Regions from separate parts of the Arthrobacter sp. YAF16 genome, predicted to be linked through region 2. Evidence: riboswitches for the same ligand, from Rfam matches in the RefSeq annotation. Region 2 holds a riboswitch; each other region holds the start of a gene.
The links. A riboswitch is a leader RNA that binds a small molecule or an ion and turns the genes downstream of it on or off. The one in region 2 is predicted to bind thiamine pyrophosphate.
Positions count from the first base shown of each region.

Region 1: linked by a shared signal. The riboswitch ahead of AB4Y91_RS06090 (bifunctional hydroxymethylpyrimidine kinase/phosphomethylpyrimidine kinase) and the one ahead of AB4Y91_RS00185 (ECF transporter S component) in region 2 are both predicted to bind thiamine pyrophosphate.
Region 3: linked by a shared signal. The riboswitch ahead of thiO (glycine oxidase ThiO) and the one ahead of AB4Y91_RS00185 (ECF transporter S component) in region 2 are both predicted to bind thiamine pyrophosphate.
Region 4: linked by a shared signal. The riboswitch ahead of thiC (phosphomethylpyrimidine synthase ThiC) and the one ahead of AB4Y91_RS00185 (ECF transporter S component) in region 2 are both predicted to bind thiamine pyrophosphate.

Region 1 covers NZ_JBFRDC010000001.1:1,302,424-1,304,614, forward strand. The annotation lists gene AB4Y91_RS06085 (Rne/Rng family ribonuclease) at 1-849, shown strand, start outside; TPP riboswitch at 987-1,084, shown strand; gene AB4Y91_RS06090 (bifunctional hydroxymethylpyrimidine kinase/phosphomethylpyrimidine kinase) at 1,119-2,191, shown strand, end outside.
Region 2 covers NZ_JBFRDC010000001.1:40,373-42,563, reverse strand. The annotation lists gene AB4Y91_RS00190 (ABC transporter ATP-binding protein) at 1-431, opposite strand, end outside; gene AB4Y91_RS00185 (ECF transporter S component) at 445-1,077, opposite strand; TPP riboswitch at 1,147-1,290, opposite strand; gene AB4Y91_RS00180 (heme-degrading domain-containing protein) at 1,437-1,982, shown strand; gene AB4Y91_RS00175 (DUF4235 domain-containing protein) at 2,019-2,191, shown strand, end outside.
Region 3 covers NZ_JBFRDC010000001.1:788,687-790,877, reverse strand. The annotation lists gene thiO (glycine oxidase ThiO) at 1-818, opposite strand, end outside; TPP riboswitch at 809-929, opposite strand; gene thiE (thiamine phosphate synthase) at 956-1,684, shown strand; gene AB4Y91_RS03775 (ferritin-like fold-containing protein) at 1,681-2,191, opposite strand, start outside.
Region 4 covers NZ_JBFRDC010000001.1:1,215,593-1,217,783, reverse strand. The annotation lists gene AB4Y91_RS05640 (amidohydrolase family protein) at 1-977, opposite strand, end outside; TPP riboswitch at 1,072-1,179, shown strand; gene thiC (phosphomethylpyrimidine synthase ThiC) at 1,148-2,191, shown strand, end outside.

The DNA of each region.
Region 1 (2,191 bases), 1.3 Mb from region 2:
CGCCACGCCAAGGCAGAGGCGACGCGCGCCGCGCTGGCCAACATCGCCGCCGCGGCGCACGCTGCCCACCTGCACGATGGTGAAGCGACAGCAGCTCCCGACGCCGAAACCCGCCAGGCCGCGCTCGACGCCGCCGTGGAACTCGCTTCGTCGGAGGAGGCAGCGGGTCGTCCCGCGGCCGTGCTGACCTTCGGCGGCGAACAGGTTGCCTTGCCCTTCGTCGAGCACGCCGAGGAAACCCCGCAGCCCGCGCTGACCCTGGACCTGCTGACCGAAGCGTTCGCCCACCTGGGCGACGCCGAGACCGGCAAGCCAGCCGCCGCGGCTCCGGTTGCCGAGTCGCCCGCAGCCGAGGTTCCCACGGCCGAGCACGCGGCGGAGCACGCTGCGCCTGCAGCTGCAGCGCCGTCCCGCGCCACCCGGGGCCGCGGCCGCGCCAGGACGGCGCGGATCCAGCCGCCGAGTGTACGTACCGCCGAGGCCGAGGCCCCGGCCCCGGCTCGCCAGGAAGCTGCGAAGGCCCCCGCGGCCCAGGCGCCGGCCCGCCAGGAAGCCCGCAAGGCTCCTGCGGCCCAGGCCCCGGTACGCCAGGAAGCCCGCAAGGCCCCTGCGGCCCAGGCCCAGGCCCCGGACACCACCGGACCCCGACGGGTGCGCCGGAACCGGAGCGCCAGCCGAGCCCAGGGCGCCGCCAACGAGACGTCCGTGCAGCAGCGCGAGACCGCTCCGTCGGTTGAGGCCGTCTCGGTCCATGAGGCCAAGGCCCCGGAGCCGGCGAAGGTGGCCGCCAAGCCCGCCGCCAACGAGCCGATCATCCTCGGCGTCGGCGTCCCGGCGTCGGAGCTCTAGGACCAAGCAGGCACCACCACTCGCGGGTTCCGTCCGGGATCGACGTAACATCACGTCGACCCCGGACGGAACCCGCGAGTGCGTTAAGGGGACGGGCTGAAATTTAGCGGGGTTGCCGGCGAGGAACGCTAGGCTGGGGGACTGACACGGGGTGCCGCGCATCGAGCCGGCTGAGATCCAGACCCGTTGAACCTGTCCGGTTAGCACCGGCGAAGGGATGTCTCTTGTCTTCAACAACCCAGCCTGCATCTAGCCGAACCTCAGCCTTCCTGCAGTCCGTCTTCCCGGAGCCCGACGGCGGGGCCTCAACGCCGCCGCGGATTCCGCGGGTGCTGGCCATCGCGGGCTCGGACCCCTCCGGCGGTGCCGGCATCCAGGCCGACCTGAAGAGCATTGCCGCGAACGGCGGCTACGGGATGGCTGCCATCACAGCCCTGACCGCCCAGAACACCCAGGGCGTCCGGTCGGTGCATGTACCGCCGGCAGCGTTCCTGACCGCCCAGCTGGAGGCCATCAGCGACGACATCACCATCGACGCCGTCAAGATCGGTATGCTCGGCGACGACTCGGTGATCGACGCCGTCCGGGCCTGGCTCGAAAAGGTGCGCCCCGGCGTCGTGGTCCTGGACCCGGTGATGGTGGCGACGAGCGGCGACCGGCTGCTCCAGGAATCGGCCGAAACCGCGCTGCGGGCTCTCCTGCCACTGGCGGACCTCATCACACCGAACCTGGCCGAGCTGGGCATGCTGCTGGGGGAGCCGCCCGCCGCGGACTGGGCCAGTGCGCTGGAACAGGGCAAGCGGCTCGCGGCCCTGGCCGGCACCACGGTTCTGGTCAAGGGAGGCCACCTGCCGGCCGGCGGAGCCCAGAGCGACGGCGCCCAGAACGACGGCGGTTGCCCGGACGCGCTCGTCAACACCGGGGGAGTGCTCGGCCAGCAGACGGTGGTGGTGCCGGGCGAGCGGATCGACACCCGCAACAGCCACGGCACCGGCTGCTCGCTGTCCTCGGCTCTGGCCACGGTCCAGGCCCGGACGGGGGACTGGGAGGCAGCGCTGCGGGAGGTCAAGCCGTGGCTGCTGGGTGCGTTGCGGGAAGCCGGACGCCTGGAGGTCGGATCCGGCAACGGCCCCGTGCACCACTTCCACCACCTGCAGCACGCTGCGGCACCCCAGCTTCCTGCCGAGGGCGAGTTCGCCACGCTGCTGGCAGGGCACGCGGCGGACGGGCTGGACGCGATCTACGGCCTGGACTTCATTCGGGGGCTCGCGGACGGTACCTTGCCGGAACCCGAGTTCGCCTACTACCTCGGCCAGGACGCCCTGTACCTCAACGGCTACTC
Region 2 (2,191 bases):
AGCGCCTCCCCCACCCGCCGCCAGATGTCCGCCGGGGGGACCGAGAGGTTTTCGGCCCCGAAGGCCACGTCGTCGCCGAGCCGCGACAGCACCACCTGGGTCTCCGGGTCCTGCTGCATCAGCCCGGCCCGCCCGCGCCGGGCCCTGGGCGGGGCTCCGTCGATCAGCAGGCTGCCGGTCTCATCGGAGTCCTCGGCATCAGCGGAAGCAGCAGCGGACGCGGCTGCCGCAGTGCTGTCCCCCAGCACACCGGCCAGGGCGTGCAACAGCGTGGACTTGCCGGCGCCGGACGGGCCCAGCAACAGCACGCGCTCGCCCGGGCGGATGTCCAGGTCCAGGCCGCTCACGGCGGCCCGGGCCCGGCCGGCGTGCCGCCAGCCCCAGCCGCGGGCGCTGACCGCGGCCGGGCGTACGTCGTCGACAGACCTCATGCGTGTGCGGGCATCAGGAGAAGACGGGTTCCGATGCCGCCTTGCGGGACCCGAACGAGGCCAGCACCCCGGTCTTGGCCAGGCCGCGGGTGGCGAGCCAGGACAGTCCCCCGGCAATCACCGCTCCGGAGATGGCGCAGAAGACGATGTAGGCGAGCTTGTCACCGGTTTCGTACGCGATGTTCCAGCCCCAGGGCAGGAAGGAGTCGTTCAGGCCGCAGAACAGGCCCGCGCCGGCACCGGCCAGCAGGGACACCGGAAGGTTGAACTTCTTGTACAGGAACGCGGCAAAGATGAGTTCGGCGCCCAGGCCCTGCAGGATGCCGGAGATCAGCACGGTGGTGCCGTACTGCGAGCCCATGATCAGCTCGCCGGTGGCGGCCACCGCTTCGCAGAACAGCGCCGCCCCGGGCTTGCGGATAACGAGCATGCCCAGCACCGCCGGGATCATCCAGCCGCCGGCGTAGAGCCCGGTCAGCGGCGGGTAGACCGCGTTGAGCGGGACGGAAACAAGGTTGGAACCCTGGGACCAGGCCCAGAAAATCACACCGCCGGCAACAGCGATCAACGCGGCCACCACAATGTCGACCACGCGCCAGCTGTATTTGCCGGTGGTCAGTGTCTGCTTCGCAGAAATGTCAGTCATATCGTCCTCCTGAGGAACAGGAGGGGAGGGTGCTCCGGCGGCACCGCGGCCTTCGCCACGGGTGCCGGGCACCCTGAGAACTCGACTCCCTTGCGCCGGTACTAACCGGATCAGGTTCGAGGGTCTGCGGCTGTCCGCACTCTCAGCGCCCACCTACGGTTACCTTGGATTTCTCCAGTGATGCCCGACGGCGGCGCTCCCCTGTCGTATCTAAATCGCCCTTGTGGGCTGGCTCAGTTTACACCCGGCGGCACTCCCAAGTGACTCGCAGTCGTTGTCGTTTTGAGGGCTCATAACGGCAACAACTGCGAGTCAGTTGGGCTTGCGCGGCGGCGGCCACCTAACGGAAGCTGAGTCCCATGACCGACGCACCAGTGCCTTCCCCCGAGTACGACCCGGACTCCGCGGAACCACAGCCGCCGGGATCCCTGGCCGCGCTCATCGGCCGCATCCTGGCCGAAATCGACGAACTGCAGTTCCGGTCCTTCAGCAAGGACGACGCGCTGGACCTGGGCCTCCTCCTGGTCCAACTCGGCCGCCAGCGCTCCTACCCGATCGCCATCGACATCAGCAAGGGCGATCAGGTCCTCTTCCACGCCGCACTGGAGGGCGCCACCCCGGACAATGAGCGCTGGATCAAGGCCAAACAGCGCACCGCGGTGCGGTATGAAGTCCCGTCGCTGCTGGTGGGCCTGCGGGCGCGTGCTGCCGGTCAGAGGATCGAGGACAACGCCTGGTTCGACCAGCGGGAGTTTGCAGCCCACGGCGGCTCGTTCCCCATCTACCTGCGCGGAACCGGGGTGGTAGGCACCGTCACGGTGTCGGGGCTGCCGCAGAAGGACGACCACGAGCTGGTGGTCGAGGCACTGACCGAAATCCTCGGCCGCCCGGGGACGCTAGGCTAGGGGAAGCCCTGTTTCCTCCCGCAAGGAGTACGAAGTATGAACATCTTCATCAAACTGCTTGGCACCGGCGTCAGCCTCCTCGCCGGCTTCGTCGGCACCAAGGTAGTCGACACCGTCTGGGAAAAGACCACCGGCAACAAACCGCCCAAGGGCCACGACGACGACGTCCCCACCACCCTGCGCCAGGCCCTGACCTTCGCCCTCATTTC
Region 3 (2,191 bases), 750 kb from region 2:
CCGCGGACCAGGCCCCGCACGGTCGAGCGCAGCAGTGGCCGGAGCCGTGCCGGGATCCGGAGCCGCAGGATGTCCCCGTAGACCGGACGCAGCGGCAGGGACAGTCCCCCGGGCAGGCCCTGCAGTTCCGCCGCGGCCAGGCCGTTGGCTACGACCGTCTCGCCGGCGCGGAGTTCTCCGCCGCCCTCGAAACGGATGCCGGCGACGCGGCCGCCCTGCCAGAGCAGCCCGGCCGCGCGGCGGGGCACGGCCGTGAACCGGCTGTCGGTGGCCAGCAGTGACCGAATCCTGGCCAGCAGCCGGCGCGGATCCACCTGGTGGTCGGCCGGGATGTCGAAGGCGCAGGAGATACCGGGGCTGAGCAACGGTTCGCGGCTGCGTGCTTCACGGACGGTCAGCGGCTCCACGGCCAGGCCGCAGGCCTGCTGCGCGGCCCGCAGGTCGGCGAGCGCCCGGCGGTCGGCCGCGTCCGCGCCGACGGCGAGGGTCGGCGTCGTGAGATATCCGGTGCCGCCGCCGTCAGTGCTGCCGCCGGCCAGGCCGGCGGCGAACTGCGGCCACAGCCCTGAGGCTTCCAGCATCAGGGCAAGGAGCTCCTCCTCCTGGTAGTGGAGTTCACTCACGGGCGCCAGCATGCCGGCGGCAGCCCAGCTGGCGCCGGTGCCGGGGGCGTCGTCGACCAGCGCGACGGTACGGCCCGAACGGCGGGCCTCCCAGGCGATGCCGTGGCCGATCACTCCCCCGCCGATCACGACGACGTCGTAATAATCCGAGGATGGGCCCGGTGGTGTGGCGGGTGGTGCGACGGATACGTCCATGGGTTCCTTCCCTACGCCGGTACTAGCCGGATCAGGTCAAGCGGTCGGCTCTGACGCCCTCTCAGCCCGTCGGCCGTCTGGCGGCCCGCGCGGGCTCCCGCGGTATGCGCCCAGTTTAGAGGAACTAGGCTTGGGGCATGAGCCAGGATGTCCACACCACCGCCCGCCTGTACCTGTGCACCGATGCCCGGAAGGAGCGCGGTGACTTCGAGGACTTCGTTGACGCTGCCTTTTCCGGCGGCGTCGACATCATCCAGTTGCGGGACAAGTCGCTGGAGGCGGCCGAGGAGCTTGAGCTGCTGGAGGTCCTGCACTCCGTGGCGCGGCGGCACGGCCGGCTCTGGGCGGTGAACGACCGTGCCGACCTGGCCTCACTGGCAGGGGCGCCGGTGTTCCACATTGGGCAAAAGGACATCCCGTTTGCCGCTGCCCGGGATTTCCTGGGCAAGGGCACCGTGATCGGCATGTCCACGCACACGCCGGAACAGGTGGATGCGGCCATCGCGGCGTCCCCGGGCCGGGGCGGGCTGGACTACTTCTGCGTGGGCCCGGTCTGGGCCACCCCCACCAAGCCTGGCCGCGCCGCCGTCGGGCTGGACCTGGTGCGCTACGCCGCCGCGGCGATCGGCCGGGCCGAGGCCGCCGATGTCGGGAAAGTCGCCGGGGTGGTGCCGTGGTTCGCGATCGGCGGCATCGACCTGGGCAACGTGGCGCAGGTGGTCGACGCCGGAGCCAGAAGGATTGTGGTGGTCCGGGCGATTACCGAGGCCGCTGATCCTGCCGGGGCCGCGCGTGCCCTGCTCGCCGCGCTCGACGCCGGGGCGGACGCCGACGCCGACGTCCACAGCGGCGCCGCGGACAACTAGCCGGCTAGTCCCAGCTCTGACATCCGACGGGAATGGGCGGCGGCAAGCTCGGCGGTCAGGGCGCGGGCGAGTTCACCGGCCCGGTCCTCGTCCGTGCCGGTCAGGCCGCCGAGGAAGGCGTGCTCCACGCTGACCCGCTGGGCCTGGGTAAGCGCTTCGCCGAGCAACCGCCGAGCCCACAGGGCCAGCCGGGACGCCAGCCGCGGATCGTCGGCGAGCGCGGCCTTGAGCCGGTCCCGCAGCACAACCGTCGCGTCCCCGGCCGCCTGGACCAGTTCGATCAGCCCGGCCGTCCCGGCGTCGACATAGCCCGAAATGGACCGGTAAAAGTCCGCGGAGACCGTGTCGATCACGTAGGCCTTCATGAGCGACTCGTGCCAGTCGGCGGGGCGGGTGCGCTCATGGAAGTGGTCCACCGAAGGCTGGAACGGCAGCATGGCCTCCTCCGCGTCAAGACCCATCTCCGCCAGCTTCGCGCAGACCAGTTCAAAATGCTGGAACTCGATG
Region 4 (2,191 bases), 1.2 Mb from region 2:
TCTGTGATCGCGTCGGCTCCGAGCCAGTCGCGGGCGGCCCAGGCCCCTGCGTCGAGGGCGGCGCCGGCGGGGAGCCCGGCGCCGTGCAGGGCCTCAAGTTCGTCGACGATGCGCCCGTGCTTGATCACACTCCCCGCGTCCGTCCCGGCGTAGATGGCGACCCCGGCCTCATACGCCTCGAGGATCCGTTCGGCGCGGCGTTCCCAGAGCCCCAGCATGTGCGCCGCGTAGCGGGGGAACTTTGCCTTGGCCTGGGCCGCGATGTCCGGGAAAGTGGCGATGTTGATCAGGGTGGGGACAATCGGGACACCCTGTTCGACGAAGCGCGGCAAGTGCCGGGGAAGCAGCCCGGTTCCGTGTTCGATGCAGTCGATGCCGGCGTCGAGCATGTCATCGAGGGTGTCCTCCGCGAAGCAGTGCGCCGTGACGCGGGCGCCTTCGTCGTGGGCGGCCCGGACCGCGTCCCTGACGCTCCGGGCCGGGAAACTCGCAGCGAGGTCGCCGGCGTCGCGGTCGATCCAGTCCCCCACCAGCTTGACCCAGCCGTCCCCCGCGCGGGCCTGCTTGCGTACGGCCTCCACGAGGTCCTCGGGTTCCACCTCGACGGCGAAGCCCCGCAGGTACCGCCGCGTCCTGGCGATGTGCCGCCCGGCGCGGAGAATGCGTGGCAGCTCGCGCCGTTGCTGGATCCAGCGGGTGTCATGAACGGCGCCGGCGTCGCGGACCAGCAGGGTACCGGCGTCGCGATCGGTCAGGGCCTGCCGCTCGGCAACGTCCTCGGGAACATCCCCGCCGGGTCCGAGCCCGATATGGCAGTGCGCATCGACCAGCCCGGGGATCACCCAACCGTCCAGGACCAGGTCCGGCGCGGCCGCGGGGCGCCGGAAGGTCAGGCGGCCGTCCACGGCCCACAGCCCGCGCCGCTCTTGGTCGGCTCCGGTGAGGACCGGGCCGCTGAACTCGATGATGCCGCTCATGGCCTAAAGCCTAATCCGCATCGCGATCCGCGGGCCAAGCCCGCCCAGCCCCCCAGCCCCTCGACGGCTTCCCGTCGGGCTGTGGTAGCTTCGTCTACGACCACACGGGTGCCCTTGCAGGGGCTGAGATCGGGCTGACGCAGCCTGCGACCGTTGAACCTGTCCGGGTAATGCCGGCGAAGGAAGTGAGTATCTCTTTGAGCGCAACAAATCCACAGCAGAGCCCTGCCCAGAATGGGAACAGCGCCGCAGCAGCTACCGTGACGCAGTCCCTGAAGTCGCATGCCCTCGCGTACGTCGAGGACGGCGGGATCCGCGTCCCGGTAACCGAAATCGCCCTGGCACCGTCCCCTGGCGGCGTCGGGAATCCTCCGTTCCGGGTCTACCGCACCGCGGGCCCGGGCAGCGACCCGGTGGTGGGACTCGCCGCTTTCCGCCGTGACTGGATCGCCGGGCGCGCGGACACGGAGCCGTACAGCGGCCGGGAACGCACTCTGCTCGACGACGGCAAGTCCGCGGTCAGGCGCGGCGCCGCCTCGGCTGAATGGCGGGGCGCACCGCCCGAGCCGCGTCGCGCCGTCGAAGGCCGAACGGTTACCCAGATGCATTATGCGCGGCACGGCATCGTGACACCGGAGATGCGTTTCGTCGCGCTGCGGGAGAACTGCGACGTCGAGCTTGTCCGCGGCGAAGTCGCCGCCGGCCGGGCCATCATCCCAAGCAACATCAACCACCCGGAGTCCGAGCCGATGATCATCGGGAAGGCGTTCCTGGTGAAGATCAACGCGAACATCGGCAACTCCGCGGTAAGCAGTTCCATCGCCGAGGAGGTCGACAAGCTCCAATGGGCCACGCAATGGGGGGCGGACACGGTGATGGACCTTTCGACCGGGGACGACATCCATACGACCCGCGAATGGATCATCCGCAACTCGCCCGTCCCCATCGGCACCGTCCCGATCTATCAGGCACTGGAGAAGGTGAACGGCGAAGCAAACGCCCTGACCTGGGAGATCTTCCGTGACACGGTGATCGAACAGTGCGAGCAGGGCGTCGACTACATGACGATCCACGCCGGGGTGCTGCTGCGGTACGTCCCGTTGACCGCCAACCGGGTCACCGGCATCGTGTCCCGCGGAGGTTCCATCATGGCTGGGTGGTGCCTCGCACACCACCAGGAGAACTTTCTCTACACGCATTTCGACGAGTTGTGC